Regions from separate parts of the Sphingopyxis sp. GW821-FHT12C06 genome, predicted to be linked through region 1. Evidence: riboswitches for the same ligand, from Rfam matches in the RefSeq annotation. Region 1 holds a riboswitch; each other region holds the start of a gene.

Evidence for each region. Region 1 has a riboswitch for cobalamin ahead of metE (5-methyltetrahydropteroyltriglutamate--homocysteine S-methyltransferase). Riboswitches for the same ligand answer to the same signal wherever they lie in the genome.
Region 2: another riboswitch for cobalamin. It lies ahead of AC1RRJ_RS11155 (TonB-dependent receptor plug domain-containing protein); the one in region 1 lies ahead of metE (5-methyltetrahydropteroyltriglutamate--homocysteine S-methyltransferase).
Region 3: another riboswitch for cobalamin. It lies ahead of AC1RRJ_RS11185 (TonB-dependent receptor plug domain-containing protein); the one in region 1 lies ahead of metE (5-methyltetrahydropteroyltriglutamate--homocysteine S-methyltransferase).

Annotation. Positions count from the first base shown of each region.
Region 1 covers NZ_JBXAQR010000008.1:43,822-53,462, reverse strand. Annotated here, with positions in the region: gene amaB (L-piperidine-6-carboxylate dehydrogenase) at 1-616, shown strand, start outside; gene AC1RRJ_RS20985 (tetratricopeptide repeat protein) at 644-1,636, shown strand; gene AC1RRJ_RS20980 (amino acid permease) at 1,698-3,110, shown strand; gene AC1RRJ_RS20975 (acyl-CoA thioesterase) at 3,203-3,604, opposite strand; gene metE (5-methyltetrahydropteroyltriglutamate--homocysteine S-methyltransferase) at 3,594-5,906, opposite strand; cobalamin riboswitch at 6,023-6,227, opposite strand; gene AC1RRJ_RS20965 (formylglycine-generating enzyme family protein) at 6,445-7,368, opposite strand; gene AC1RRJ_RS20960 (LacI family DNA-binding transcriptional regulator) at 7,645-8,631, shown strand; gene AC1RRJ_RS20955 (TonB-dependent receptor) at 8,784-9,641, shown strand, end outside.
Region 2 covers NZ_JBXAQR010000003.1:450,504-460,144, forward strand. Annotated here, with positions in the region: gene cbiB (adenosylcobinamide-phosphate synthase CbiB) at 1-776, opposite strand, end outside; gene AC1RRJ_RS11125 (threonine-phosphate decarboxylase) at 769-1,743, opposite strand; gene AC1RRJ_RS11130 (adenosylcobinamide-GDP ribazoletransferase) at 1,740-2,459, opposite strand; gene AC1RRJ_RS11135 (histidine phosphatase family protein) at 2,456-3,025, opposite strand; gene cobT (nicotinate-nucleotide--dimethylbenzimidazole phosphoribosyltransferase) at 3,022-4,038, opposite strand; gene AC1RRJ_RS11145 (DUF1636 domain-containing protein) at 4,035-4,442, opposite strand; gene AC1RRJ_RS11150 (hypothetical protein) at 4,444-4,992, opposite strand; gene AC1RRJ_RS11155 (TonB-dependent receptor plug domain-containing protein) at 4,992-6,965, opposite strand; cobalamin riboswitch at 7,110-7,301, opposite strand; gene AC1RRJ_RS11160 (phytanoyl-CoA dioxygenase family protein) at 7,346-8,038, opposite strand; gene AC1RRJ_RS11165 (ABC transporter ATP-binding protein) at 8,035-8,811, opposite strand; gene AC1RRJ_RS11170 (FecCD family ABC transporter permease) at 8,805-9,641, opposite strand, start outside.
Region 3 covers NZ_JBXAQR010000003.1:461,767-471,407, forward strand. Annotated here, with positions in the region: gene cobO (cob(I)yrinic acid a,c-diamide adenosyltransferase) at 1-2, opposite strand, end outside; gene AC1RRJ_RS11185 (TonB-dependent receptor plug domain-containing protein) at 50-1,996, opposite strand; cobalamin riboswitch at 2,179-2,408, opposite strand; gene AC1RRJ_RS11190 (TonB-dependent receptor plug domain-containing protein) at 2,496-5,225, opposite strand; gene AC1RRJ_RS11195 (isoaspartyl peptidase/L-asparaginase) at 5,410-7,350, shown strand; gene AC1RRJ_RS11200 (Lrp/AsnC family transcriptional regulator) at 7,350-7,796, shown strand; gene AC1RRJ_RS11205 (hypothetical protein) at 7,925-8,299, shown strand; gene AC1RRJ_RS11210 (TolC family protein) at 8,355-9,563, shown strand; gene AC1RRJ_RS11215 (efflux RND transporter periplasmic adaptor subunit) at 9,572-9,641, shown strand, end outside.

The sequences.
Region 1 (9,641 bases):
CATCCGCGCCGATTTCGTGAAGCGTCTGATCGCGACGGTAGGCAGCCTGCGCATCGGCAGCCCGCTCGTCGACGACACCCATGTCGGGCCGCTGATCGACAAGGCGGCGTTCGACGCAATGCAGCGCGCGCTCGATCAGGCGCGCCGCGAAGGCGGGATCGTCCATGGCGGCGAGCGGATCGACATCGATGGCGCGGAGGGCGCCTATTATGTCCGCCCCGCGATCGTCGAAATGCCCGCGCAGAGCGGCATCGTGCGCGAAGAAACCTTCGCCCCCATCCTCTATGTCCTGCCCTACACGACGCTCGACGAAGCGATCGCGCTGCAGAATGGCGTGCCGCAGGGGCTTTCGTCGTGCATCTTCACCAATGATGTGCGCGAAGCCGAGCGCTTCCAGTCGGCACAGGGCAGCGATTGCGGCATCGTCAACGTCAACATCGGCACCAGCGGCGCGGAAATCGGCGGTGCCTTCGGCGGCGAGAAAGTAACCGGCGGCGGCCGCGTGTCGGGCTCGGACAGCTGGAAGAACTATATGCGCCGCGTTACCGCGACGGTGAATTACTCGACATCGCTGCCGCTCGCGCAGGGTGTGAAGTTCGATCTCGACATAGACTAAAACATATCTGTTTGGAGGAGGTTTAATATGGTCCCCGGGAAACTGAAATTGCTGGCATCGGCCGGCCTGTTGTTCATCGCTATGCCGCTGTTGGCGGCGGCTCAGGAGGGCAGCGTGCAAGGCACATCGCTGCTCGGCAAGCCGATGGTCACGACGCAGACGCGCAACGCCAATGTCGCAGCGACCGAAACGCTCGATCGCGCCGCGCGCGAGGCCAAGGCCGTGTTCGAAGCCAATATGACGGCGGACAACGCGACCTGGTACGGCCGCATCCTCTTCTATCAGGGCTATTCGAAGGAATCTGCGGCGGTCTATGATCAGGCGCTGAAGCGCTTCCCCAATTCGGGCAAGCTGCTGCGTCACCGCGCGCATCGCGCCTTTTCGCTGCGCGAGTTCGACAAGTCGATCGAATTTGGGCTGAAGGCGGCAAAAATCTATGAAAACCAGCCGCTCGAACGCGAGAAGCCGGGCCCGGATTATTTCCCCGGCGACCCCGATGTCGTTCAATATTATCTCTATTACCACCTCGGCCAGGCCTATTTCGCCAAGCATGATTTCGACAATGCCGCGAAATGGTTTGCCAAATCGGCGGAGTCGGCCGCCTTCACGCACGACGTCGAGGCCCGGACGGCGAACGGCTATTGGGAATATCTGTCGCTCGCGCGCGCCGGCAAGCTGCGCGAGGCGCAGAAGCTGCTCGACGACTATGATCTGACCCTGTTCGAAGTCCACCCGAAGGGTGGTTCGGACACCTATTTTGACGGGTTGCAACTGTTTAAGGGCCATCGCGCCACCGACAGCTTCTTCAGCGACAAGGACAGCGGCCGCGCCTTTGCGACCGCCGACGGTGTCGCGGCGTCGACGGCCTATAGTCTCGCCAACTATTATATTCTGAGCGGAGAGCCCGAGAAAGCAAAGCCCTGGCTGAAGCGCTCGATCAACGTCGACAGCTGGGGGTTCTTCGCCCGCATCCAGGCCGAGGCCGACTGGTTGCTGCTGTTCCCGGGCGAACAGCCCTGAACTGACGTGCTGGGTGAGCGGCGGACCCGAACAATCGGGCCGGATATTTGGGAGAAGCATCGTGAATAATTGGACCCGCCGCAAACCCATCGCGCTGGCCGGCGAGCGCAGCGCCGGCGCGCTTCCGCCGAGCCTGTCCTGGCCGCAGCTTATGGCGATGGGCGTCGGCGCGATCATCGGTACGGGAATCCTGACCCTGATCGGCGTCGGTGTCGATCGGGCGGGGCCTGCGGTGCTGCTGTCGTTCGCGATCGCCGGTGCGGTCTGCGCCTGCGCGGCACTCGCCTATGCCGAGCTCTCGTCGATGATGCCCGCGGCGGGCAGCGCTTACAGCTATTCCTATGCCGGTCTCGGCGAGGCCTTCGCCTGGATTGTTGGCTGGAGCCTGATCCTCGAATATTCGCTCGTCGTCTCGACGGTCGCGGTGGGTTGGTCGGGATATGCGTCGCCGCTCCTGATGAGCATAGGTTTCCCCGAAGCGTTGACACGCGGTCCCGAACTCGGCGGGCTGATCAATCTTCCCGCCATTGCCATTATCGCGGTCGTCGCGGGCCTGTTGCTGCTGGGGACGCGCGAGAGCGCCCGTATCAACTCGATCCTCGTCGTCGTGAAGATCGCGACCCTGCTGCTCTTTGTCGGTTACACGCTGCCCTATTTTGACGCAGCGCATCTCGATCCGTTCATGCCATACGGATATGTCGCGAACGCCGGCAGCGATGGGGTGCAGCGCGGGGTTATGGCGGCCGCGGCGATCGTCTTCTTCGCCTTTTACGGCTTCGATGCGATTTCGACAGCGGCAGAGGAGGCCAGGAATCCGGCGCGCGATCTGCCGATTGCGATCATCGGTTCGATGGCCGTCTGCACGCTCATCTATATGCTGGTCGCGGCCGCGGCGGTCGGTGCGACGCCCTTTGCCAGCTTTGCCGACAGTCCCGAGCCGCTGGCGCTTATCCTGCGCTCGATCGGGCAGGGGGGGATTGCTCAAATCGTGGCGACGACCGCCGTTGTGGCGCTGCCGACCGTCTTGCTTGCCTTCCTCTATGGGCAAAGCCGGGTTTTCCTTGCGATGGCACGCGACGGCTTTCTACCGGGGCGACTCGCGCATATTTCGAAGCGCGGCACGCCGACACGCATCACACTGCTGACGGCGGCGATCGTCGCGGTCCTGGCCGGCCTGCTGCCGATCGGAAAGGTAGCAGCGCTTGCCAACGCCGGAACGCTGATCGCGTTCATAGCGGTTGGCGTCTGCCTGCTCGTCCTTCGTCGCCGCGCACCCGATACCCCCCGGCCATTTCGCGTTCGCGCGGTTTGGCTGGTCGGGCTCGGAACGATTGGCGGCTGCCTCTACCTTTTCTTGAGCCTGCCGGTCGAGACTCTCTTGTGGTGCCTGATCTGGAATCTGATCGGGCTCACCCTCTATGCTGCATATGGGCAACACCGAAGCCGGTTGGGCAAGTCCAGTAGCGGGAGCTAGGCTTGGCCGTCACCGTGTGGTTTGCGACCGCTTATTGCAATCCTCATCTCAAAGCCGCCGGTTCGCGACTGCCCAAGTCCAGATGATTCATCTCAAGCCCGATTGGTAAGTGGCCGGACCGCCCGCGGCCGCCGATCCGGCCCCACTGCGACAAAGATAAACACTGCCTGCGTGACCTTGTTGTCCTCGTCGGAGTGACGGTCGCGGGCCCAGGCTTCGACTTCGACGTGCATCGAGGTGCGGCCGACTTTGACGAGGCGCCCGAAGACGGACACCTCGTCGCCGACGAAGACGGGGCGGTGGAAGGTCATGCCTTCCACCGAGATCGTCACCGCGCGGCCGCGCGCGTGGCGCGAGGCCACCGAGGAAGCCGCAAGGTCCATCTGCGCCATCAGCCAGCCGCCGAAAATATCGCCATAGACGTTGGCGTTGGCGGGCATCGCGGTGACGCGGACGGCGGGCTGACCGGTGGGAACACTCTCTTCAGTTTGCATTATAGGCCTCCTTGATACGGGCGGTGTTGCGCATGGCTTTGGCGGCGGCAACCATCGCGATCAGCGCGGGGCGGACCTCGTCCCATTTGCGCGTCTTGAGGCCACAGTCGGGGTTCACCCAGATCTGCTGTGGGGGCAGATGCTTGCCCGCGAGCGTCAGCAGGTCGGTCATCTCGCGCTCCGCCGGGATGCGCGGGCTGTGGATGTCATAGACGCCGGGGCCGACTTCGTTTGGATAGGCGTAGGTCGCGAAGGCGTCGAGCAACTCCATCTGCGACCGCGCGGTCTCGATCGAGATGACGTCGGCGTCCATCGCGCCGATCGCGCGGATGATGTCGTTGAACTCCGAATAGCACATATGCGTGTGGATCTGTGTGTCGTCGCGGACGCCCGACGCGGTGATACGGAAGCTTTCGACCGCCCAGTCGAGGTAATGCTGCCATTCGTTGCGGCGAAGGGGGAGGCCTTCGCGCAAGGCGGCTTCGTCGATCTGGATGATCGCGGCGCCGGCGGCCTCGAGATCGAGCACCTCGTCGCGGATCGCGAGCGCGATCTGGCGGCAGCTGGTCTCGCGCGGCTGATCGTCGCGGACGAAGGACCAGTTGAGGATGGTGACGGGGCCGGTGAGCATGCCCTTCATCGGCCGGTCAGTCTGGTCCTGCGCATAGCGCCACCAGTCGACGGTCATCGGCGCGGGGCGCGAGACGTCGCCGTAGAGGATCGGCGGACGGACGCAGCGCGAGCCATAGCTTTGCACCCAGCCGGCGCGGGTGAAGGCGAAGCCGGCGAGCTGTTCGCCGAAATATTGCACCATGTCGTTGCGCTCGAACTCGCCGTGGACGAGGACGTCGAGGCCGATTTCCTCCTGCCATTTGACCGCGGCGCGCGTTTCGATGCGCAGATACTGGTCGTATGCGGCGTCGTCGATCTCGCCCTTGATATGCGCGGCGCGCGCCTTGCGGACCTCCGGGGTCTGCGGGAAGCTGCCGATCGTCGTCGTCGGGAAGGCGGGGAGGGCGAGGCGTTTTTGCTGCGCGTCGCGGCGGGTTGCGAAAGGCGCGGCGCGGTGGGTGGCGGCCGCGTCGAGCGCGGCGAGGCGCTGCGCAACCGCGGGGTCGTGGATTTTCGGCGAGGTCTGGCGCGCGACTGCGGCGATGCGCGAGGACGAGAAGGCGGCGAAGCTCGCGTCCTCGCCTTCGTTCAGCGCCTTGGCGAGCGCGGCGAGTTCCTCGATCTTCTGCACCGCGAAGCTCAGCCACTGGGCGATTTCGGGGTCGAGGCCGAAATCGAGCGCGAGGTCGACGGGGGTGTGGAGCAAGGAGCAGGACGGCGCGAGGATGAGGTCGCGTTTGCCGGCGAGCTCCTTGAGGCGCCAATAGAGGTCGGGGAGGTTGGCGCGCCAGATGTTGCGGCCGTCGATGACGCCGAGCGAGAGCAGGACGTGCGGCTGGAGCCGGGCGAGCGCGGGTTCGAGCTGGCCCGGTGCGCGGACGAGGTCGAGGTGGAGGCCGTGGACGGGCAGGTCGGCGACGAGATCGAGATTGTCGCCGAGGCCGCCGAAGTAAGTGGCGAGCATGAGTTTGGGACCGCGCGTGGCGAGGCGGGCGTAGGCGCGCTCGAACGCGGTGCGCTGTTCGGCCGAGAGGTCGAGGACGAGGCAGGGCTCGTCGATCTGGACCCATTCGGCGCCTTGTTTCGCGAGGCGGGCGAGGATTTCGGCGTAGGTGTCGAGCAGCTGCGGCAGGAGCGCGAGCGGTTCGACCGCCTTGCCCTTGGCGAGCATCAGATAGGAGACGGGGCCGAGGAGGACCGGGCGGGTGTTGTAACCGAGGGCTTTCGCTTCCTCAAACTCGTCGAAGATTTTCGTGGAGGCGATCTTGAAGGTCTGACCCGCGGTGAGTTCGGGGACCATGAAATGATAGTTGGTGTCGAACCATTTGGTCATTTCCTGCGCCGTGGTGTCGTGGGCGTGGCCGCAGGCGGACGGTCCCTGGGCACCGCGCGCCATCGCGAAATAGAGGTCGGGGTCGACGCTCTCGCCGCTCCAGTCGTAGCGCGGCGGGATCGCGCCGATGAGGGCGCTGGTGTCGAGGACATGGTCGTAGAGCGAGAAGTCGTTCGACGGCAGGATGTCGGCGCCGAGCGCTTTCTGGCGCGTCCAGTGCAGCGCGCGGAGGCCCGATGCCGCGGTCTGCAGTTCGGCGAGATTGGTCTTGCCCGCCCAATAGCTTTCGAGCGCGAATTTGAGCTCGCGGCGGAGGCCGATGCGGGGGAAGCCGAGGGTGGCGACGCTGACAGTCATTTCTCAAACACCTTGCAAGGGGCAAGGCGCCGGGCAGACGCGTACGCACGGGACTCCGCGCCCGCAAACAAGGGTCGGGCGCAGCCATGCATGCGGCCTGACCGGACACCCCGCCGGAGGACGTATCTGACGAGGCAGGTCTCCTGGCTCACGGATCAGCGCGGCGGTCTGGCCTTCCCGGTCCCTTGCCGGACCAGTGACACGTATCGACCGCCGCTCACCGCTTACAGTTGCGGGGGCAGCGCCGGCTTTGAACCGGCTTCCCGTCTTAGCTCCACGCCCGGGTAGCGGACGCGGAGAACCTCGACAGGCTGAAGAATAGCGCTGCAGCTGAGTCTGTCAACCATGATATAAAGAATTCTTTATATCATGGTTTTCGGCATGAACGCAGATCGACAAGTCGTCAGATTCTGATGCGAACCAAGAGCCGTCAAGTCGTCTACGGCCAGTTCTGCTTGACTGCGGAGATAAGGCCGAGGCTGGAAGATCCGGTCGGTCCCGGCGTACCGAAAGCACATTCGAATTGTGAAGAGTGTCTCTATGCGGAGACTCGCTTCACACATCGAAATCCGATGTGGCTCGTCGAACTGTCTATTGTTTCGGGGTGCCGGGCGGCCGGGCGATAGCGCTGGCAGTAATTGGCGGCGCATAGATGGGAGCCGCCCTTGAGTACTTTGCGACCGATACGGATATCGGGATGGGCCGGATCATAGCTGCGTTGCACATGTCCTCCACGCGGATTGTCGATCACGCAGCAGGATTTTTTACCCTTCTTTGCGCTCAAGGCCGGTTCGGACCACCAGTCCTGCGTCCATTCCCACACGTTGCCAATCATGTCGCACAAACCGAAGCCGTTGGCGGGGAAGCTGTCTACGGGCGATGTTCCTTCCCATCCATCGAGACATTGATTGGCGAAGGGGAACAGGCCTTGCCAATAGTTGGCGAGCATGGCGCCGCCCGGTGCAAGTTCACCACCCCAGGCATAGTCTGCGCCATCGAGACCTCCGCGCGCGGCATATTCCCATTCGGCTTCGGTCGGGAGGGCTTTGCCGGCCCATGCTGCATATGCTTCGGCATCGTCATAGGCGATATGGACCACTGGATGGGCTTCGCGGCCCTCGATCGAACTCGAAGGGCCCAGCGGATGGCGCCAGTCTGCGCCGAACTCGAAGCGCCACCACTGGCTTGAATCACCCAGGTCGACAGGCCCGGGTGCTTTCTTGAAAACGATCGAGCCGGGTTGTTCCATGCCGGGCAGCATGTCGGGATAATCGGCCCGATCGGGTGGGGTTTCCGCGACGGAAACATGACCGGTTGCGTCGACAAAGCGCTGGAAGTCACGGTTGGTGACGGGCGCAGTGTCTATCCAGAAAGGGGCAACGCGTACTTTGCGGAGTGGGGCTTCCTCGGGATAGAAATTTTCCGATCCCATGGTGAATGTGCCGCCCGGAATGAAGGACATGCCGCGCGGGCGCTCGTCAGAACCCGCATCGTCGTCTGCGCCGGTGATCATTCTTTTTCCCTTTTGGTGTCCTGCCGGACCGACATTTGACATGCCCCCATGGTGTCTTTTTACACAATGCCGCACACGGCCAAGGTGGTTTGATTTGCGATGTATGCCGTCTATCGTCGGCTGTTTAATGCGACAAGTACGTCCTAGGGAGGGTTTTTGAAGCGGTCCGTCACGATCATCGACATCGCGAAGCGCGCCGGCGTATCGTTCAAGACCGTTTCCCGCGTGCTGAATGGAGCGCCAACGGTGGCGGAGGCGTTTCGGCACAAGGTCGAAGAGGCGATGCGCGAACTCGACTATAAACCCAACCGCGCAGCGCGTCTGCTGCGCGGGGGAAAGGCGCATTCGCTAGGTCTGATCATTGGATCGCGGGCCCGGTTCGTCAGCTCGCCCGAACCCGACCGGCGCCTGCCAAGCTACGCTGCAGACGTGATACTGGGGCTGTTGCAGGCGTGCCATCCGGCCGAATATCATCTGGTGATCGAGAGTGTCGCGCCGGACGATGCGGACGGGCCGGCGGCGCTGGAGCGGTTTCTCGATCTTGTCCGGCTCGACGGCGTCATCCTTGTTCCGTCCTTGTGCGATACCCGGTGGGTTCTCGATCTGCTTGAAAGCCGGGGCATGCCCTTCGCACGCATCAACCCGGGGCTGGACCTCGATCGGGCGCTCTGTCTGGTCATCGACAACCGGAGCGCTGCGCGCGAGGTGGGCGAAGCGATTCTGGCCCATGGCCACCGCCGGATCGGGTTTATCGACGGGCCCTCCGAACATGCCGCGCAGCGCGACCGCAAGACCGGCTTGCTCGACGCCGTGTCGAAGGTGCCCGGCGCGCATGTCGAAGTGCGTCAGGGCAATTTCCTGTTCACATCGGGACTGGAGAAGGGGCGGGAACTCATTGCGCTGGATGATCGTCCCACCGCCATTTTCGCTGCGAATGACGAAATGGCGGCGGGCGTTCTGGCCGCGGCGATCGACGCCGGCATCGATGTGCCCGGCCAACTGTCGCTGGTGGGTTTCGGCGGGCTCGCGATCGCAGAACATACCTGGCCGCGCATCACCACCGTCAGCCAGCCGACGATCGAGATCGCCCGCATCGCCGGCCAGAAACTCATCGCGCAAGGCGGACAGGCGGGCGGGGACTGGCCGCAGCTGATCACCGTTCCCTATGAATTGACGATACGGCAGTCGCTCGCCGCTGCGCCTCGCTCCTAGGCGAACCATCCTCGAACATTATTGCTCAATGTTGACGCCCGCCCTGTGCTTCGTTAGGTGATCGAGACAACGTTGTCTCGAATCGCAACCAGGGTTCGAATTCCAGTGCCGATGCGCGAGACGATCGTCGAAATATCCGGGGGAGGATCAGAATGAATTATCGTCGCAAAGCGCTTTGGCTGTGTACCGCTGCCATCGCGATGTCGGTGCCGGCCGTCGTTCAGGCACAGGACGAGTTGGCCGTTTCCGCTGACGACGCCGGGGGCGACGAAATCATCGTGACGGCGCAGAAGCGCGAACAGAATTTGCAGAAGGTGCCGGTTTCGATATCGGTCCTCTCGGCCTCCGCGCTGTCGGACAATCGGGTCAACGGCCTCGAACAACTGGCGCAGGTCTCGCCCTCGATCGGCTTCACCAATAGCGCCAACACGCGCGGGCAGGGGCTTTCGATCCGCGGCATCGGCACGCTCAATTTCTCGGATGGTGTCGAGCCGTCGGTATCGACTGTGATCGACGGGGTCGTCATCGGCCGTTCGGCGGCGTCCTTTTTCGACTTCAACGATATCCAGCGCATCGAAGTGCTCCGCGGCCCGCAGGGAACGCTGTTCGGCAAGAATTCGTCGGCCGGCGCGCTGAACGTCGTCACCGAAAAGCCGAGCCTGTATGACTCGAGCCTCGAAGCGTCGGCGAGCTATGGCACCTTCAACGACGTCCGGCTGAAAGGCACGGGGTCGCTTGTGCTCGATGAGGGGCGCGCTGCGCTTCGCCTGTCGGGATTCCGGTCGACCGCGGACGGCATCATCACCAACACCTTCAACGGCAAGAAACTCAACAACGCCGACAGCTGGGGTGTCCGCGGCAAGTTCCTCTTCGAACCGAGTGATGTCACCTCGATCTATGTGATCGGCGACTATGGCGAGAGCAACCGCGACTGCTGCGTCTCGACCGTGCGATCGGTCCTGCCAACGACGACTTACTACAATGGCCAGACGCGCGCGGCGTTGCTGTCG
Region 2 (9,641 bases), on a different contig from region 1:
CCCGCGAGGCGAACTCCCAAAGCACCCGCCATCGCGGCTTCGGGCCAACCGGCGTTGGGCGAGGCGTGCTTGCGCGCATCGCGCCACAAGGTCCGCCATCCGCCGCGACCTGCGAGGCAGATCAGCAGGCCCGACAGGCGTGCGGGAAGGAAATTGGCCATATCGTCGATGCGCGCCGCAGCCCAGCCGAAGGCGCGCCAGCGCGCCTCGCGGTGACCGATCAGGCTGTCGGCGGTGTTGACCGCCTTATATACCCAGACGCCGGGCAGGCCGAACAGGAGCAGCCAGAACAAGGGCGCTGCGACGCCGTCGCAAAAACTTTCGGCGAGGCTCTCGATCGCGGCGCGGGCAACTCCGGCTTCGTCCAATATTGCGGTGTCGCGGCCGACGATCGCGCCGACGGCGGTGCGGGCGGCGGGAAGGTCGTCGCCGTCGAGTGCCTGACCGACGATCCGGACATGGTCGTAGAGGCTGCGCTGGGCGAGCGCGGGCCACGCGAGGATGGCGACGCCGACCCAGCCATAAGGGAGGGCGATGAGCCATGACTGGATCGCCCAGCCGGTTCCCGCGACGAGGAGGATGAGGAAAAGGATGGTGAGGATGCCGAGCGCGCGGCGCGTTGCGAAGGCCCGTTCGGGCCGGTTCCACCGTGCCTCGCACCCGTCGATGATCCGCGCAAACAGCCCGACCGGATGACCGATGCGGCGATAGAGCGGCTGCGGCCAGCCGAGCGTGGCGTCGATGGCCAGCGCAACGAGCGCGATGGGCTCAGCCATGGACTAGTGCGGCGGTCAGGCGCGCCGCCAATTCATCACCAACGGGCAGGCCGATGCGCAGCCATTGCGGCTGGTCGGCAAAGGGGCGGGTGAGGATCGCGGCTTTCGCCAGACGTTCGAACAGCGATTGGGCGTCGTCGACTTCAATCAGGCGAAACAATGGGCATTCGCCGATCGGTCGATGACCGGCATCGGTCAATATCGCGTCGAGCGCGGCAGCTTGTTCGGGCAGGCGGCGGCGGGTCGCGGCGATCCATGCCTCGTCGGTATAAGCAGCGGTGCCGATCCCTGCCGCCGCGGCCGAGAGCGGCCATGCACCGAGCAGGCGGCGTAGCGGATCGAGGATCGAGGGCGGGGCAAGGACGAAGCCGAGCCGCACCCCGGCGAGGCCGAAGAATTTCCCGAACGAGCGGAAGATGACGAGGTTTCGGGTGCCGCTTACCAGCCCCGCGAGGCTAATGGCTGGATCGGGGTCGGCAAAGGCTTCGTCGACGAGCAGCCAGCTGTCGGGTGCGCGCCGGTCGAGCATGTCGTGCAGCACGACGGCCTCGATCACGCGGCCGTCGGGATTGTTGGGGTTGGCGAGGATGAGCGTGCCGTCATGATGTTCGGCGGCAGCCTGGTCGATTGCGACTGCGCCGGCGATCATCTCGCCATGGGTGCGATAGCTGGGGGCAATAAATCGCGTTTCGTCGCCGATCAATGTGCCGGTCAGGCGCAGGCCGATTTCGGTGCCGGGCACGGCGCAGACATATTCGGGGGCGACGCCAAAGAACCGGGCAGCGCTTTCCTCCAAATGACGAAGCGCGTCAGTGTCGGGCAGGCGCCGCCAATCGATCTCGATATCGTCGGCGCCGGGCCATGGATCGGGGTTGATGCCGGTCGACAGGTCGATCCAGTCTGCGCCGCCGAAATGGCGTTGCGCGGCGCCGAGGCTGCCGCCGTGCCACGTCCATGGATCGGTCATGCCAGACGCACCGCGATCAGCGCCGCCGCGAGAAGCAGGCTTTCGGTGATTTCGATGCCCGCGCCATGACCGTCGCCCGAAATGCCGCCAAGCTTGCGCTTCAGCCACCAGCCCCAGCCGGCGAGGGCGAGCGGGGTGACGAGCAGCGATGGCGAGGCGAGGGCGGCGGCGATGAGCGCGGCGATCCAGATCGCAAAGTCGATCGGGCGCACGACACCGCGAAAGCGCGACCCCAGCCCCGAGTGGAGATCGGGGAGCCAGCGCGACCAGAGCAGCGGGCCGATGCGGGCGGCGAAAGGGATGAGCGCGATGGCGGCAAAAGCCTCAGCATCGATCAGCGCGTGGAGCAGCACGAGCTTGGCGATGAGCTGAATAGCGATCACGACGACCGCGAAGCTGCCGACATGCGGGTCGGATAGCACCGCCAGCATGCGTTCGCGATCCTTGTGCGCCGCGCCGCTCGCATCCGCGACATCGCCCAATCCGTCGAGGTGCAGCGCGCCAGTGACGGCGACCCACAATAGCAGCGCCGCAAACGCACCGGTCCAGGCGTCGAGATGCGCGCCCGCCCAGCCGCCCGCCGCGACAATGGCGCCGACGATCAGTCCGACCGCGGGAGACCAGCGCATTGACGCCGCGAATTCGGCGTCCGACACGGTCAGGCGCGGCGTCGGCAGCCGGGTCATAAACTGGATCGCGACGACCAGACCCTTCATCGGGTGAGGCCGATAATCTGTGCGCTCGGCTGTTCGCCCGGCCAGATCCGGAGCGAAAGCCGCGCGGCATAAGGCAGGTCGAACGCCCAGAGCTGGCGCTGGTCGAAGCCGCACAGTGCATGCAGCGCCGCGCGCATCGCGCCGCCGTGGGTGACGATCAGCGTGGTTTGCGGCGCGAGGTCCGCAAGCGCCGCCGATATGCGGCTGACGAGCGACGACCAGCGCTCGCCGCCGGGGGGCGGGTTGGCATCGGGATCGTCCCAGAAGGCGCCCAGCGTGTCGGGATCGACCTCGGCGCTCGCCTTGCCGTCCCACTCACCGAAATCGAGCTCGCGCCAGCGCGGGTCGATGGCGAGCGGCAGGCCGAGCGCGTCGCCGATCGACGCACCCGCCTTGCGTGCACGCTGAAGGTCGGAGGCGATGAGCTGTTCAACGCCAAGATCCGCCGCTTGCGCGACACAAGCGGCGATACCCGCGGCCGTCGGTGCACCATCGGTACGGCCCATCATCAGGCCGGGCTGTTCGAGCGCGCCATGCCGCAGCAGATGGAGCGCGAAGCCGCTCACAGCGACGCCGAAACCTCGGCTTCGGCAAAGGTCGCCATCTGGTCGTGCGCGGCGAGCGCAGCGCGGATCACGCCGGTCGCCACCGCCGCGCCGCTGCCTTCGCCGAGCCGCATACCCAGCGAGAGGAGCGGAGACAGGTCGAGCTTTTCCAGCAGTCCCGCATGGCCGGGTTCGACCGAAGAATGGCCCGCGATGCAGTGGTCCGTGATCGCGGGATTATCGGCGGCGAGCGGGGCGGCCGCCGAGCAACTGATGAAACCGTCGAGGACGACCGGGATGCCCAGCTGTCGTGCGCGGATGACGGCCCCCGCAATCGCTGCAATCTCGCGCCCGCCGACCCGGCGAAGCGTTTCGAAGGCTGATGCCGGTGCGTCGGCGTGGAAGGCGAGCGCGCGCTCGATAACATCGGTTTTGCGCGCAATGCCGTCGCGATCGACCCCGGTGCCGGGGCCGACCCACGATGCCGCGCCGCCACCAAAGCTGCGCGCGCAAAGTGCGGCGGCTGCGGTCGAATTGCCGATCCCCATCTCGCCGACCGCGATCAGGTCGAGATCATCGGCGACCGCACTGGCCCCGGCGTTCAGCGCTTCGAGGCATTCGCCTTCGCTCATCGCCGGTGCGACGGTGAAATCGGCGGTCGGGCGGTCGAGGTCGAGCGCGACGACCTTGAGTTCCATGCCCGCGGCTCCCGCCAGTGCATTGATCGCCGCGCCGCCGCTTTCGAAATTGGCGACCATCTGCGCCGTGACGCTGGCCGGAAAGGCGCTGACGCCGTGGATCGTCACACCATGGTTGCCCGCAAAAATGGCGGCGCGCGCGCGGTCGATGCGCGGCCGCGCCCGGCTCTGCCAGCCTGCGAAAAAGATCGCGAGATCCTCCAGCCGCCCCAGCGACCCGGCCGGCTTGGTCAGCACCGCCTGCCGCTCGCGCGCTGCGCCTTCGGCCCGCGGGTCGGGCCCGCGTAAATCGGCGAGGGCGGTTTCGAAAGCTGCGACGGAGGCAAAATTTGTCATTCGGCAACAAATCCCGGTGGTGGTGTGCGGGTGATGAAATGGCCTTTGACAGCTTCGGGCCACTGCGAAAAGGGCACGCGGCCATGCTCGCTCGCCGCATAATGGACGGCATAGTCCAGAATGGCGCGCGCGTCGTCGTCATTGCCGTCGAACCGGCCGAGGACATAGCCGACCTTGTCGGGTGCGCGCAGATGGATCGTGCAATAATCCTGGCACGCGAACAGGCATGCCATTTCCTGCACCGCGACCCCGGCGTAGCGCGGATCGCTCGCCTGGACGCGGCGCAACGCCGCGACGAGGCGCGCGCCGCCGCGAACGCCGTTCGCATCGTCACGCGCCTCTTTGCTGTAGCGGCATGTGTTGCACGCCACCACCGCCGGTCCGGGATCGACCGGTGTCAGCATGTCATGCGGCGGCCGTCGCCGGTCGCGGCGGCGCGGGAACGCCGACCGCGACGAGCGCGCGATAGAGGGCGTACAGCCCAATCAGAATCGCACCGTTGCGCAGGAATTGCTCGACCAGCAGGTCGGGCGCCATCGCGGTGTGGAGCCCGCCCAGGACGAGCGCCCAGAGCAGGATTATCCCCTTGAACGCGGTGAAACCCGCCGCATAGGCCGTCGCCAGGCGCGCTGCCGTCGACTTGTAATCGAGCGCGCGCAGCACGGCATAGCCCGCGAGCGCCGAACCGATCGCTGCCGTCCCGAGCCCGGCGCCCCAGCCAAGCGTGCTGCCGTCGCGCGGATAGCCGAGCAGCAGGAACCCGACTGCCTGGCTCGCCGCCCACGCGAGCAGCATCAGCGCGATGCCGTCGCGGCGGCGCATATGCACCGCCGCGAGCGCCGCAAGCGCCGGGAAGGGGGTCGCGCAGGCGAGCGCCAGCGTCGTCACGGTGCTCGCCGCGGTGAGCAGCGACACCCACAGCGCCGACGCGCCACGATTCGACAGCGCGGCCATCAGAACCGCCCCCGGATGCCGGCATAGATGCTGCGGCCGAGCGAGCCGTAACGAAACGCCGTCATATATTCCTCGTCGAAGATGTTTTCGGCGCGGGCGAACAGCTTGACGCTCTCGGACAGGGCATATTCGGCGCGCAGGTCGACGAGCGTATAATCGTCGAGCCGCGTCGCATTGGTCGCATTGTCGAAGCTTTTGCCCGACCAGCGCACCGCCGCGCCCAGACCGAGCCCGAAGTCGAAGTCATAGCTGACCGAAGCGTTGGCGGTATTGCGCGGGCGGCGCGGCAGCCATTTGCCGAAATTGTTGCCGGGCGAGCGATCCTCGGAGACGATCCAGCTGTAATTGCCGTCGAGCTTCAGCCCGCCGAGGGTCAGCGCGGCGGCCGCCTCGATCCCGTGCGCTTCGCTGCGCGCGACGTTCGAATAATAACCGAAGCGCGGTGTGGTCGTTCCGGGAACGAAGCACATCGGGTTGGGAGGAGGGGCTGCAGGGTCGGTGGAAGGCGCCGGGCAGCCATTGTAGATGATCTGGTTCGTCGTTTTGCGATCGAACCAGGTCGCCCCGACGACCAGTTTGCGATCGAAAAGCTGCTGTTCGATCCCCGCTTCCCAGCCGTGCGCGTCTTCGGGATCGAGCGCGATATTCCCGTACTCGCTGAACTGCTGATAGAGCGAGGGAGCCTTGAACCCTTCGCCATAGCTCGCGCGCAGCACCGTTCCCGTCGACAGCCGCCACACGCCGCCGGCCGCGAACAGCGTCTGGCCACCGTAGCGATCATGATCGTCGTAGCGAACGCCGCCGTTGAGGGTCAGCCCTTCGACCGGCTGGACGCTGAGCTGGCCATAGACGCTGGTGAGTTCGGCCTTGCCGACCGCGAAGGGCGGTAGCGGGGTTGCGAGCGAGGCCGAAGGGGAGCGGCTCTTGAAGTTCGAGCGTTCGTTTTCGACCCCGAAGATCGCCGAAATGGCGTCGCTGACCGCAAAACTGCCCTGATATTCCCAGCGCTTGTTGCGCCCTTCGGCGTCGAAGCTTTGCTGGCGCGCGCGGGTCGGGTTGAAATTGTCGCGGTTGGTGTCGGTGTAGGCATAGGCGAAGCGGTTGCGGAAGCGTCCGTCGGCGAGGGCGATATTGAGCCCCGCATAGCCGACGAATTCCTTGTTCAGCCCATAGTCGGCGCTGTCGGCGTTGAAGCCGTCGAATTCGACCCGGCCGCTCGAATAATAGCCGCGCACATCGACGCTGATATTCTGGGCGAGTTCGAGTTCGGCGCGGCCCGAAACATTGCGGTTGCGATAGCCGTCGCGTTCTTTGCCGCCAAAGGCCGCCGCATGCGACGAAATGCCGTCGGTGGTGAAAGTCTGCCCGCCGAGGCGCCAGCTCAAGGGACCGGTGCGGCCGCCGATTGCGGCCCGCGCGCTGACGGTGTCGCGCGATCCGGCTTCGAGGTCGAAGCTGCCTTCAATTTCCTTTTGCGGTACGGCGGTCACGATATTGACGACGCCGCCGATTGCCTGGCTGCCCCACAGGATCGACTGCGGCCCGCGCAGCACTTCGATCCGGGCAATGTCGCCGACGAGCAGGTTGGTGAAGTTGAAGCCGCCGCCAGTCGACGACGGATCGTTAAGCTTCACCCCGTCGATCACGACGACCGTGTGATCGGACTCGGCGCCGCGGATGCGGAGCGACGTCGAGGTGCCATAGCCCCCGTTGCGCGCAAAACTGATCCCCGGTGTGCGCAGCAGCAGTTCGGTAACGCCGATATCCTGCGACCGATCGATCGCGGCCTTGTCGAGCGCGGTGATCGACGCGGGAATTTCGTCGAGCGTCAGCGGCGCGCGGGTCGCGGTGACGATAATGCTGTCGCTGTCCGCCGCGACGGCATGCGATACCGGCACTTGCTGGGCAAACGACGTGGACGATGCCGCGATTGCGGCAAAGGAAACGGAAAAACGGCAAATTGACTTGAACATAACAACCCCATCGACAGGGCGTTGTGCACGCGCGGGGGCGATGCGGGTGCCGAAAGGGCGCACGACATCGGCCCGCGTGAACACGCGGCCAGACTTGTCGTCGCTCGGGTTTACCCCCGTCCGCTCGGCACACCCTGTCCGCGCGAAAGACGACGGCGACGGGCAGGTCTCCTGGCTTGCGGGTCGACGCCGGTTCGGACCGCCTTCTCAGGATCGTCGAAGATCCCAATGGCATATGGCCTGATGACTCACCGCTCACAGTTGCAGGGGCAGCCGGGGTTTTGTCCCCGTTCCCTTTCAATCCCCTTTCGGGGAACCTGTCGCTGGCGGCGCGTTACATCGAATATCGCGTGCGGGTCAATTGCTGCGTTGCAATAAGATCAGGCGGCCTTCATCCAGACGACCAAAGCAAAACGTGCGTTGGTCGTCGGAAGGGTACGATGCGGGGTGAAGCGGTCGAGAAAGAGAGTGGTTCCCGCCGGACATAGCGGCTGGACGCGCGGCAGGCCGGCTATCTGCTCTTCAGGGATTTCATACCCATGTGCCGTCAGTTCGGCCATCGGCATGGCGCGGCGACCGGGGATGATCTCGAGACCGCCGGTGGCGGGACCGGCATCGCTCAGCGGAATCCAGGCGGTGACCCACACTTTGCCGCATGCAGTTCCGTCGTCGCGCGCGACGTCAGAATGCCAGGCGTGGCGATGCTCGGGAAAGCTCGCGATGCTGGCGCGGACGCGCACCACCGATCCCGACAGGCTTCGGTCACCGAGACGGGTTGCGGCCTCGATCAGGCGCGGGTCGTTTGCGATTTCCTGCAAACGCGGGCCGCGATGCGCGTCGGTGCAGATTGCGGAGCGCAGCAGGTTGGCGACGCTCCTATCCGTCTCAAAGATGCGATCGAGCCGGGTCGCGAGCGGCGCGTCCGGGCAACTGCGTTCGAAGGGCAGGTACAGCGCACATGCCAGCCGGTTGATGTGTTCGGCGATATCGGCCTCGGCCGCGCGGATCAGTTCGGGATCGAACAGGGGGAGGGCCGCATAGCCCTGTTCGGCATAAAACGCTTCGGCGGTCATGACCGCGCGCGGCCAAAAGTCGTGACTGTCGGCCAGTCGCCGCCGCTCTCGACGCGCGCGTCGATGCCATAGACGGTGCGCAAAAGCTCCGGGGTCAGCACCTCATGCGGGGTGCCGTCGGCGACGATCCGGCCGTCGTCGATCAGCAGCAACCGGTCGCAATAGCGCGCCGCCATCGTCAGGTCGTGGAGCACCGCGATCACCAGCGCCCCGGCATCGGCCTCGGCGCGCATCAGTTCCATGACGTCGATCTGGTGGCCGGGGTCGAGGCTGGCGAGCGGTTCGTCGGCGATCAGCCCGGGCGCCCCGACTGCCAAAGCGCGGGCGAAGAGGACACGGGCGCGTTCGCCGCCGGACAATTCGGTCGCGATCCGGGTGCGGAGATCGCCGACATCGGCGCGAAGCATCGCGCGCTCGATCGCCGCGGCGTCGGCGTCCGAAATCTTCGACATCGGGGCGAGGTGCGGCAGGCGGCCGAGCCCGACGAGCCGTTCGACGGTCAGCGGCCAGTGCAAGGTCTGCCCCTGCGGCAAATAGGCGATACGCCGTGCGAGTTCCGCGCGCGGCATCGTGGCAACAGCGTCGCCATCGATCGATATGCGGCCGGTTGCGGGAACGAGCGCGAGCATCGCGCGTGCCAACGTCGATTTGCCTGCGCCATTGGGACCGACAATCCCGGTCAGCGTTCCGGGCGCGAAGGCGGCATCGACGCCCTGGACGACGCTGCGGCGACCGAGCTGGACGCCGACATGTTCGAGGGTCAGCATTACCACAGCCTTTTCTCCCGCATCAGATGGATCAGGAAGACGGGAACCCCCAGGAAGGCGGTGACGACGCCGAGCTTCAGCTCGTTCGTTGTCGGGATGACCCTTACGCCAAGGTCGGCGAGCGTCAGCAGCGCGGCGCCGCCAATTGCAGAGGGCAGCAGGATCGCCGAGGGGCTGCGGTCGGTCAGCGGGCGGATGAGGTGCGGGACGATCAGGCCGATGAAGCCAATCGATCCCGACACCGCGACCGCGCCGCCGACCCCGATCGCGGTTCCGATCAGCAGGCGCAGGCGCGTGGCCCGGAGGTTGACCCCCATCGCTTGCGCGGCATCCTCGCCCAGCGTCAGCGCATCGAGCGCGCGGGCGTTCCACAGCAACAGCGCGCCGCCGATCACGATACAGGGCAGGGCGATCCAGAAATGCTGGAATGACCGGTTTTCGAGGCTACCGAGCAGCCAGGTCATGATCTCCATCGCGGCAAAGGGATTGGGCGACATGTTGAGCGCGAGGCTGGTCCCGGCGACTGCGAGGGTGCCGACAGCGATGCCCGCGAGGATCAGGGTCAGCGGGCTTTCCGAGCGTCCTGCGAGTGCGAAAAGCAAGGCGAGCGACAGCAGCGCGCCACCGATTGCGAGGATCGGCAGCATCGTCGGGTGAAGGTCGGCGACCCCGAAGTAAATCGCACCGACCGCACCGAGGGCGGCGGCGTTCGAAGTGCCGAGTACCGAGGGCTCGGCGAGCGGATTGCGCAAATAGCCCTGCAGGCCCGCTCCCGCGAGGCCGAGCATCGCGCCAACGACGAGTGCGAGCAGGGTGCGCGGCAGGCGCAGGTCAAA
Region 3 (9,641 bases), on a different contig from region 1:
ATGCGATTTCTCCCGTCGGTGCGCGGCGGCTCTGCGCGAGCGCAGGGCATCAGAAGCTCAGGCGGACGCCGCCATAAGCGGCACGGCCTGCAGCGACGAAGCTGAAGACTTCCTCATAATTCTCACCCAGCAGATTTTCGACCCGTCCGAACAGCGAGAAATTGTCCGAGATTTTATAGTCGGCGCCGAGGTTGACGAGGACATAGTCCCTCATCGCGACGGTCACCGGCACATAGGACGGATCGGTATAGGCGGTGTCGGTCGTCCGACCATTGTAGCGGATGGTCACCGTGCCGGCGAAGCGCTGGTCGGCGCTCGATACTGTCGTGTTGAAGCTGGCAATATGCTTGGGACGACGTACTTCGGCGACGCCATTTTCCCTGGACTTGAGCCAAGTGTAAGCGAGGTCGAAGCGGAGCTGCGGGATTGGTTGGGCGCTAACGAAAGCTTCGATCCCGTGCTGTTTGCTGTCGGTGGTGCGGTTCGCCGGGGTCGCGACATAGTTCGGTGCCGGATAATCGGTGAAAATCTCGTCGGTCAGCTTTGCGTCGAAATAGGTCGCACCGATCGTCGCCCAATCATCGGCGCCGAAGCTCTGCTCGAGACCTGCTTCCCAGCCCTCCGACTTTTCGGGCTTCAGGTTCGGGTTGCCGATATATTTGCCGTCCATATAGCCATATAGTTCGAAAAAGCCGGGGTTCTTGACCCCCGTGCCGTAAGCCCCGCGGACGCGGGTTCCGGTCGGCAGGCGATAGCTGCCCTGAACGCGCCAGGTTGTCGCATCGTCGAAGCGGTTGTTGTCGTCATGGCGGACCGAGGCGCCGAGCGAAAGGTCGCCCGCGGTCAGTTCATATTGGCCGACCAGCCCCAGATTGTCGGCCTGTTTTTCGCCCTGAAACGCTCCGGGGGTCAGTGTCCGGAAGGTCTCGCGCTCGACATCGACTGCGCCGGTCAACCGGTGGGTGATCGTGTCGGTGCCGAAGCTGAAGCTTGACGTGAAGCTGCCCTTATAGCGCCGCCCCTTGTTGCCATAGTCGAGGCCGAAGGACGCGTAGCCCTGGCGCGTCGTGTCGGCGAATTGCCCCGACAGCGTGTTGACCCAGCGCCCGTCGAGCGCGCTGAGCTGCGCCGAGAGCAGGCCGTAAAAACCCTCGCTCGTATAATAGACCCCAGGGCTGTCGACGGTATAGCCAAAGAAGGGGAACACGTCCTTGGTGGGACCATCGCTGTCGCTGTTGTTCGTGTCGGCGTTGACATGGTTGTAGCGGAGCACGGCGGAGAGCTTGAACGCTTCGCTCGGCGACCAGTTCAGCTTGGCGCTGGCGCCGATTGTGTCCGACCCGACATCACGGGAGCCGCCGCGGGCAGTGGCATAGCCGTCGGTGCCATAATAGGAGCCCGTGACGGCATAGTCGAAATTGCCACTCGCCCCGGCGGCGCGTGCGGCGCCGCTGATCGTGCCGAAGGATCCACCCTCGATCCGTGCGCTATATCCCGGCGCTTCGCGGCCCGACAGGGTGATGTAATTGATCACGCCGCCGATTGCGTCTGAGCCATAGAGCGACGATTGCTGGCCGCGCAGCACCTCGATGCGCGCGGCAGGGTCGGCGACCATCGTTCCGAAATCAAATTCGCCCTGATAGGGGTCGGCGGCTTCGATGCCGTCGATCAGGACGAGGACATGATTGCTCTCGCTGCCGCGTACGCGGATCTGCGTCTGGCCGCCAATCCCGCCGATGCGGGTGATTGCGACGCCGGGGACGTCGCGCAGGACGTCCGAAATGATGCGCGTCTGACGCTGCAACAGCGCTTCGGTGTCGATGACGGTGACCGATGCGCCGAGTTCGCTCGCGCGGATGCCTTCGCCCGATCGCGATGCGGTGACGATAATCTCGTCGCCGGGCTTGGCCGCCTTCGCGCTGTCGGCCGATTGGGCAAAGGCGGGGGTGGCCGCGGTCAGTGCCAGCAAGGAAATGGTGGTCGTAAATTTCAACATGGGAGTCCCCCACACGCCGGCAACGAGGGCGGGAGCCTGCCGATGCGCTTGGGGGCGATCGACCAGTGCATGGGCTGCGGGCGGGCGCAATGCGCCCACGTCCCCTGCACCGAAACGGCTCCAGCCGCTTGGTCGTCGCTCGACGGACTTCTCCGTGCCGTGGCCTTTCCCTGGGCCCAGGCATTGAGCGACCCACGCCGGCAGGTCTCCTGGCTCGCGGGTCAGGGCTTGATGCACGCCTTCCCAGGTCCCCCCAGTGGCTGTCCCGGACCTCGAAAAAGTCGGGACGGTGCATCGCGCTCACCGCTTACAGTTGCAGGGACAGCCGCGGAATCGAGGGATCTTCCGGGAAGATCCTTCTCACCGCGTTCCCATATTAAGCCCTTTCGGGCACCGGCGCGATCATGTGGGGGCCAAAGCCCTCACGGCGCTGCCCATAGCGTAGCGGGGCATTTGCGCAAGCCCCCGGCCGGTATGCGGCCGGGGGAGGCGGGGACGATCAGAGCGCCGAACCGCCCAGCTTGTACGTCAGCTGCAGGAAGACGCTGCGGCCGATGCTGTCGAACCAGCTGGTGTTATAATAGGGATAGCTCGACCAGGTCGGGTCCTTCACCGGGTTGGTGTTGAACAGGTTCCGGATCGTCAGCGACCCGCGCATATGATCGGTGAAATCATATTGCAGCGAGGCGTTAAACAGCGTGCTCGCCTTGATGAAGGCGTCTTCATCATAATTGGGCAGCTTGCCGAGGCGGGTGCCCGACACCGTCAGTTGCAGGCCGTCGGCGGCCCAGCTGATGCTGGCGTTCGACTTGTCGCGCGGCAGGTAATAGCCGCTGTCGGCCGCCAGCTTGTTTTCGACCGGATCGCCCGGATATTGCTGGAAGCTATGCTTGAAGACATGGCTGTGCGCGAGCGAAAGGGTGAAGTCGCCAAAGCTGGTGGGCAGCGTGCCGCGGAAGGCGAGGTCGATACCGCTCGTCTTTTCGCGCGCGATGTTGATTGGATTGACACGGATCGATTCGATACGCCCGTTCTGAACATTTGACGGGAAACGTTTGATACGGGCGAACGCGTCCACGCAGGTTGGCGAGGTCGGATCGAGCTTATTTGCCGCGCAATCTGCTTCGTCGCGTGCCAGCGTGTCGATGCTGAGATCGTCCACTTGATTGTCGAGCGTGACGCGGAAATAGTCTACCGAAACATGCAGGCGGCGCGAGGGCGCGAAGACGAAGCCTGCGGTCAGTGTGCGACCGGTTTCCGACTTCAGGTCGCGGTTGCCGGTGCGGTTCACGACCATATCGATATCTGCAAAATCGCAATCCTCGATTTCCTGCCCGTTGTCGGCGCAGAGTCGATAATCGTTGACGTTGCCTTCGATATTGCCCGGACCCGTGAACACATAGTGGAGATCGGGCGCGCGGAAAGCGGTGCCATAGGCAGCGCGGAATAGCAGGCTATCCATCGGCCGAACCTCAAGCCCGCCGTTGTAGGTGAATTTTCCGGTACTTCCCCCGCCGAAGCGGAAATGATCGTAGCGGCCAGCGCCCGTCACCGTCACGAAATCAAGCACTGGCACGCGGACCTCGCCGCCGATTGCGGCATGGCTGCGCTTGCCTTCGCCGGCGCTGTCTTTCCAGCTGTAGTAATAATCGGTGAGCGCCAGCGGATCAGGACGGAGGTTATAGCCCTGCTTGCCATATTCGGCGACCGCGGCGAAGCCTACCGGGCCAGCGGGCAACTGGAACAGCTCGCCATTGGTCAGCGTCGCCTGCAGATTGCTCGTCCAGCTGAAGGGCCGATAGACGGTGTCGGCCGAAATGCTCTCATACTCTGCGCGGGTAAGCGCCTGATAGAGCCGGTCGGGGTTGGCATTAAAGATCGGGCGACCTTCTGCATCGACGCCGTTCTGCGTGCCGAGGAAAAGAGCGTTTGCCTTGCTCGCGATGATCTGAGGCCAGCGAACGACCGACTGATAGCGGCTGTAGTTGAACGACAGCTCGTAATTCCAGCTCTTGCCGAAATTGCCGCGAATGCCGGGCGTGATGCTGTAGGTCGTCTGCTTGCTCCGCTGCATCTCCAGTCCGCCGGTTTCTTCCGGTGCGAACTGACGACCCCAATCCTCGACCTGATCGGTGAATTCATTGAAGAACTCATTGTTGGCGCTGCTGGAGGATTGCTCGAACGCCCAGCTTGTGACGTCATATTTCAGGCGGACCTTGCTGATCCCGAGTTGGAAGTCGGTGAACAGCTTTACGTTATCGGACAGCTCAAAGGACATGGTGCCAAAGCTGTTAAAGCCTTTGCGGCCCGAAATGATCGTGCCGTAGCCTACAGAGGTCTTGCTGCCACAATAGTCGCCGTAATTCGGGCGGTTTGCCAGAAAAACGGACCCCCCGTTCAGATAGGACAGGGTGTCGCATGCGCCATCGGGAGGCGTGAGATAGTCGACAGCTTTATTGGCGCGATAGAAAGTTCGCCGCGCAATGCTTGTCGATGCGACCGGGCTGTCTTCGGTGCTATCCTGAATGCTGCGTTCATAAGCCCACAGAGGGCGCTGATCGAGATATTCGACGCCGCCAACAATGTTGAAGCGGCCCGACGACCAACCGCCGGTCGCGGTGAAGCGATGTGACATGCCGCCGCCATGTTCGGTGCGACCGTGGCGATAGTCGAGCGTGATGCCGTCGAGCTTTTCCTTCATCTTGAAGTTGACGACGCCCGCTATCGCGTCCGATCCGTAGATTGCCGAGCCCGCTCCGCTCAGGATTTCGACCTTGTCGATCAGGCTGACCGGGATGTTCGAAATGTCGGTGAAGTTGCTGCGGCCGATATAGGGCAGCGGGAAATCGGCGATGCGGCGGCCGTTGATCAGCACCAGCGTGTGGTTGGGGCCAAGCCCGCGCAGATCGACCTGCTGTGCGCCGGGGGTGAAGTCGGAGCTGCTGCCCGATTGCGGGCTTTGCGTTTCGCCGCTGTTCTGGGTCATCGCCGCTAGCAGTTCGGGAACGCTGGTATAGCCATTGGCGCGGATCGTATCAGAATCGATCGTGGTGACGGGCGAGGGGCCCTGATCGCGGATCGTCGGGATGCGCGATCCGGTGACGATGATTTCGTCGCTCACCGCCGCACCGCTCACCGCTTCTTGCGCCCAAACCGGTGCGACCATCGCCGGCAGGCAGACGCCCAACCCCAGCATAATGCGCAACGAGTGTTGACCCAGACCCTTCATGACATGCCCCTTTTGCTGCTTGTGGCGCGACTCAAGTCGCGCCGACACAATCCCTATTTCATCCTGCCTTCACCAGAAACCGTCGATAATTTCAATCAATATGACATTATGTGAAATCATATTGTCTTTGACTGTGTATATTATGTAACATCCTGCGGTCAGTCTATCGGGTCGGGAGAATGAAATGTTGCGGATGATGATGCGGGCGGTGGTGGTGCCATTGCTCGCCGCAGTCGGCCTCGCGCTCGCACCTGCCGGGGCCAAGGAGGCCAAAGCGAAGCCGTACGAGCATTATGTCTTCGGAAAGCTCAATACGCCGACCCCCGGCCCGGTATCGGGCGGCCTGCTGTTGATGGGCGGAGGCGATCGCAATATCGATTCGATGAAGTGGTTCTTTGGCAAGGCCGGCAACGGTCATATCGTCGTGATCAGCGCATCCTATGGCAAAGAGATCGGTCAGGAATTCTACAAGGATATCGGTGGCATCCAGTCGACCGAAATTTTCGTTTTTCACAGCCGTGCCCAGGCATCGAACAAGAAAATCCTCGAACGTCTGCGCAAAGCCGACGGCATTTTCATCGCTGGCGGCGATCAGGCGCGTTACGTCCGATACTGGCGTGGGACGCCGGTCGAAGAAATCCTCAACGCGCATGTCGCGGGGGGCAAACCGCTCGCGGGGACAAGCGCGGGCCTCGCGGTGCAGGGCGAGAAATTGTACGGAGCGATGGACGACGGCAGCCTCACGAGCGTGGAGGCGCTTGCCGATCCGCTGGGCCCCGCGAACACGATTGAGGGCAATTTCCTCCGCTTCGCGCTGCTCAAGGGCGTGATCACCGATACGCATTTCAAGGAACGCGACCGGCTCGGACGCCTGTTCGCTTTCGTCGCCAAGGCGCAGGTCGGCCGTGCTGCCGATCAGCCCGCGATGCTCGGCCTTGGCGTCGATGAAAGCGCCGCGCTGGCGGTCGAACCCGACGGGTCGGGCCGCATCTATGCCACCGAGTCCGATGGCTTCGCGTGGCTCGTCGACGGCGCGTCGCTGCGCGGGATAACCGGCCGCGGTCCACTCGATGCCCCGCGCATCCGCGTGAGTGGGGTTGGGCCGGGATCGGTCATTCATCTGCCGTCGGGGCGGATCGACGCGCCGGTGTTCGTTCGCGACTATGCGGTGCGCGCGGGCGAGGTGGTCGAGGTGCCGCGCTGGTCGCTCGCGATCCACGGCGGCGCTGGAGTGATCGAACGGGGTTCGCTGCCGCCCGCGAAGGAAAAGGCGTATCGCGCCGGGCTCGACGAAGCGCTTCGTGCGGGCGCGGCGGTGCTCGACAAGGGCGGCGCGTCGCTCGATGCCGTCGCCGCGGCGGTCCGCGTGCTCGAGGACAATCCGCTATTCAACGCCGGGCGCGGCGCGGTGTTTACCGCCGAGGGCAAGAATGAACTCGACGCCGCGATCATGGACGGCAAGACGCAGAAGGCCGGCGCCGTTGCCGGCGTCACCCGCACCCGCCATCCAGTCGATCTTGCGCGCGCGGTGATGGACAAAAGCCCGCATGTCATGCTGGCGGGGCCTGGCGCCGACCGCTTCTCGGTCGAACGCGGGCTTGAGCAAGTTGATCCCGGCTGGTTCCGCACCGAGGAGCGCTGGCAGGGCCTGCTCCGTTGGCGCGAGAAGCAGCTCGGGGCGGTCGACCCGACCCATTTGTTCGGCACGGTTGGCGCGGTCGCGATTGATGCCGACGGCAATCTTGCCGCCGCAACCTCGACCGGCGGGATGACCGGCAAGCGCTGGGGCCGGGTCGGCGATTCCCCGATCATCGGTGCGGGCACCTATGCCAAAAATGGCCAGTGCGCGGTGTCGGCGACCGGATCGGGCGAATATTTCATTCGCGAAAGCGCGGCGCGGCAGGTTTGTGACCGCGTGGCGTGGAAGGGCGAGAGCCTGAAGGACGCGGCACAGGAAACGATCATGGCGGTCGGCGCGATCGGCGGCGACGGTGGGCTGATCGCGATGGGCCCCGACGGCCGCCCCGCCTTTGCCATCAACGACCTCGGCATGTATCGTGGGCGGATGAGCGCCGGGAGAATGGCCGAAACCGCGATTTTCGCCGACGAGAAGTGGGCGGACTGATGGCGCAGCCGGGCGTCACCCTCGACGAAGTCGACGAACGCCTGCTCACCCTGCTGCGCGACGATGCGCGCCAGACGATCGCTCAGCTCGCCAAGGAGCTCGGTATTTCGCGGGGGCAGATTTATGCACGGCTCGCGCGGCTTGAGGGGGGGCATGTCGTTGCGGGCTATACCGTCCGGCTCGGCAGCGCATTCGCGGCGAGCCGGGTCCGCGCGCATATGATGATCAAGACGCTGCCGCGTTATCATCGCGAAGTCGAACAGGCATTGGCGCAGTTTTCGCTGGTCCAGGCGATCCATGCGATCAGCGGCGAATATGACATCATTGCGATGCTTGAGACCGAGGATGGCGCCCAGCTCAACGAATTGATCGACGAGATCGGCCTGCTCGATGGGGTCGAACGCACGACAACGTCGGTGATATTGGCGACCAAGGTCGAACGATAGCGCCGCCGATTTTCATCGCTTGACCCTGTAGCAGCTACAGAGTGCATAAGCTGACTCGACTCGAACGCAATCGACAGGAATTTTCGATGCTTGGCCGTTTTAACATGGATGCGGGAAAGGCGACCCGATTGTCGTCCGATGCCGCGCATGTTAGATGGCGGCCGATGTCGGCTTTTCTCGTCCGTGTTGTTCTCGCTTTCTCGCTGCTGTTCGGCAGCGTGGCGGTTCCTGCGCTCGCGAAGGCCGAGCCCGGACATCATGCGCTGGAACTGATCGACCTCGATTGCAGCCTTGCCGAGGCGGATGATGCCGGGAGCGAAACCGCGCCCGACGGTACGCCTCCGCTGCACATTGACCATCACCATTGTTCGGCCTGTATCGAACTTGACGGCTTTGCCCAAGCGCACGATGTGCCCGTTTTCAGCGGCCTTTTCTTTCGTGAGCACGCGGCAGTTCTCTCCTCGCGCGCCACCGCGCCACCGACCCAGCCTCCTTCAGCCTGATCACTGCTTCGCGCGGGTTTTCGCCCGCGTCGTCACGCATTGATCAGGAGCATTTATGTTGAAATCATTGGGCCCCCTGCTGCTGGCAGGGGTGCTGACCATGACGGGGAGTCCGGCGTATGCGGAACCCGTCACGCTGGCCGACGCACTCGCGCGCGGACAGGATGTGTCGCCGCGGATCGCTGGGGCGCGCGCCGAAGTGAAGGCGGCCGAAGGGCGCGCTATGCAGGCGGGTGTCCGGCCGAATCCCGAACTGTCCGTCAATGTTGAAAACTTCAGCGGCACCGGCCCTTATCGCAGCTTTGGCCAGACCGAGACGAGTGTTGCGGTGTCGCAGCAGTTCGAGCTGGGCGGCAAGCGCCGGGCGCGAAAGGCGGTCGCCGCGGCGGAGCGGGACTTTGCCCAGCTCGCCTTGCGGCGCGCCGAGGCGGACCTCGCCTATGACATCGGCGTCGCGCATGCCGAATTGCGGGCGGCCGATGACCGCGCGGGGCTCGCGCAAAGCGTCTTTGCGCGCGCGACCGAGCTGGCGCGGATCGCCGAAACGCTTGTCGATGTCGGGCGCGATCCGCCGCTGACCAAATTGCGCGCCGATGCGCTGCTCGCCGAGGCAAACGCCGAACGACTGCGCGCCGACGGACAGTTTTTGTCGGCGCGTCATCGGCTGGCGCTGCTCATTGGCAGCGACGATCCCGAACTGTCGGCAGTGGCGCAGGATGTGCTGGCGCCGCCGGCGCTGGCGGCCGACGTGCAGAGTCTCGACGAAAGGCTGGCTTCGGCTGAGCGCGACGCGGCGTCGGCGCGGATCCGCCTCGCACAGGCCGAGGGGGTCCCCGACGTCACGGCGTCGGGCGGCGTGCGCAATTTCCGCGAGGGCGGCGAGACGGCGGTGATGATGGGCGTGTCGATCCCGCTGCCGTTCGGTAATCGCAATCGCGGCAATATCGCGGCGGCGCGCGCCGATGGTGCGGCGGCCGAAGCGCAGCTGGCCCAGGCGCGGCTCGACACGCGCTTCTCGCGCCGCGATGCCGAATTGATGCTGACCGCCGCAAGCGAACGGCTGTCGGCGCTGTCGGGCGCGGGGCTGTGGCAGGCGACCGAGGCCGCACGCATCGCCGAGATTGGTTACCAGCAGGGCAAGTTCACGCTGGTCGAGCTGATCGACGCGCAAGAAGCGCTGACCGGCGCCAACCTCAAACTCATTGAAGCGCAGCTCGACCGCGCCCGCGCGCTCGCCGCGCTAGGCCGCGCGAACGCGCAATAGGGATAGTGATGATGAACATGATGGAAAATCGGAAATATTTGCTCGCCGCGGTTGCGGTGGGCGCGCTCGTGTTGGGCG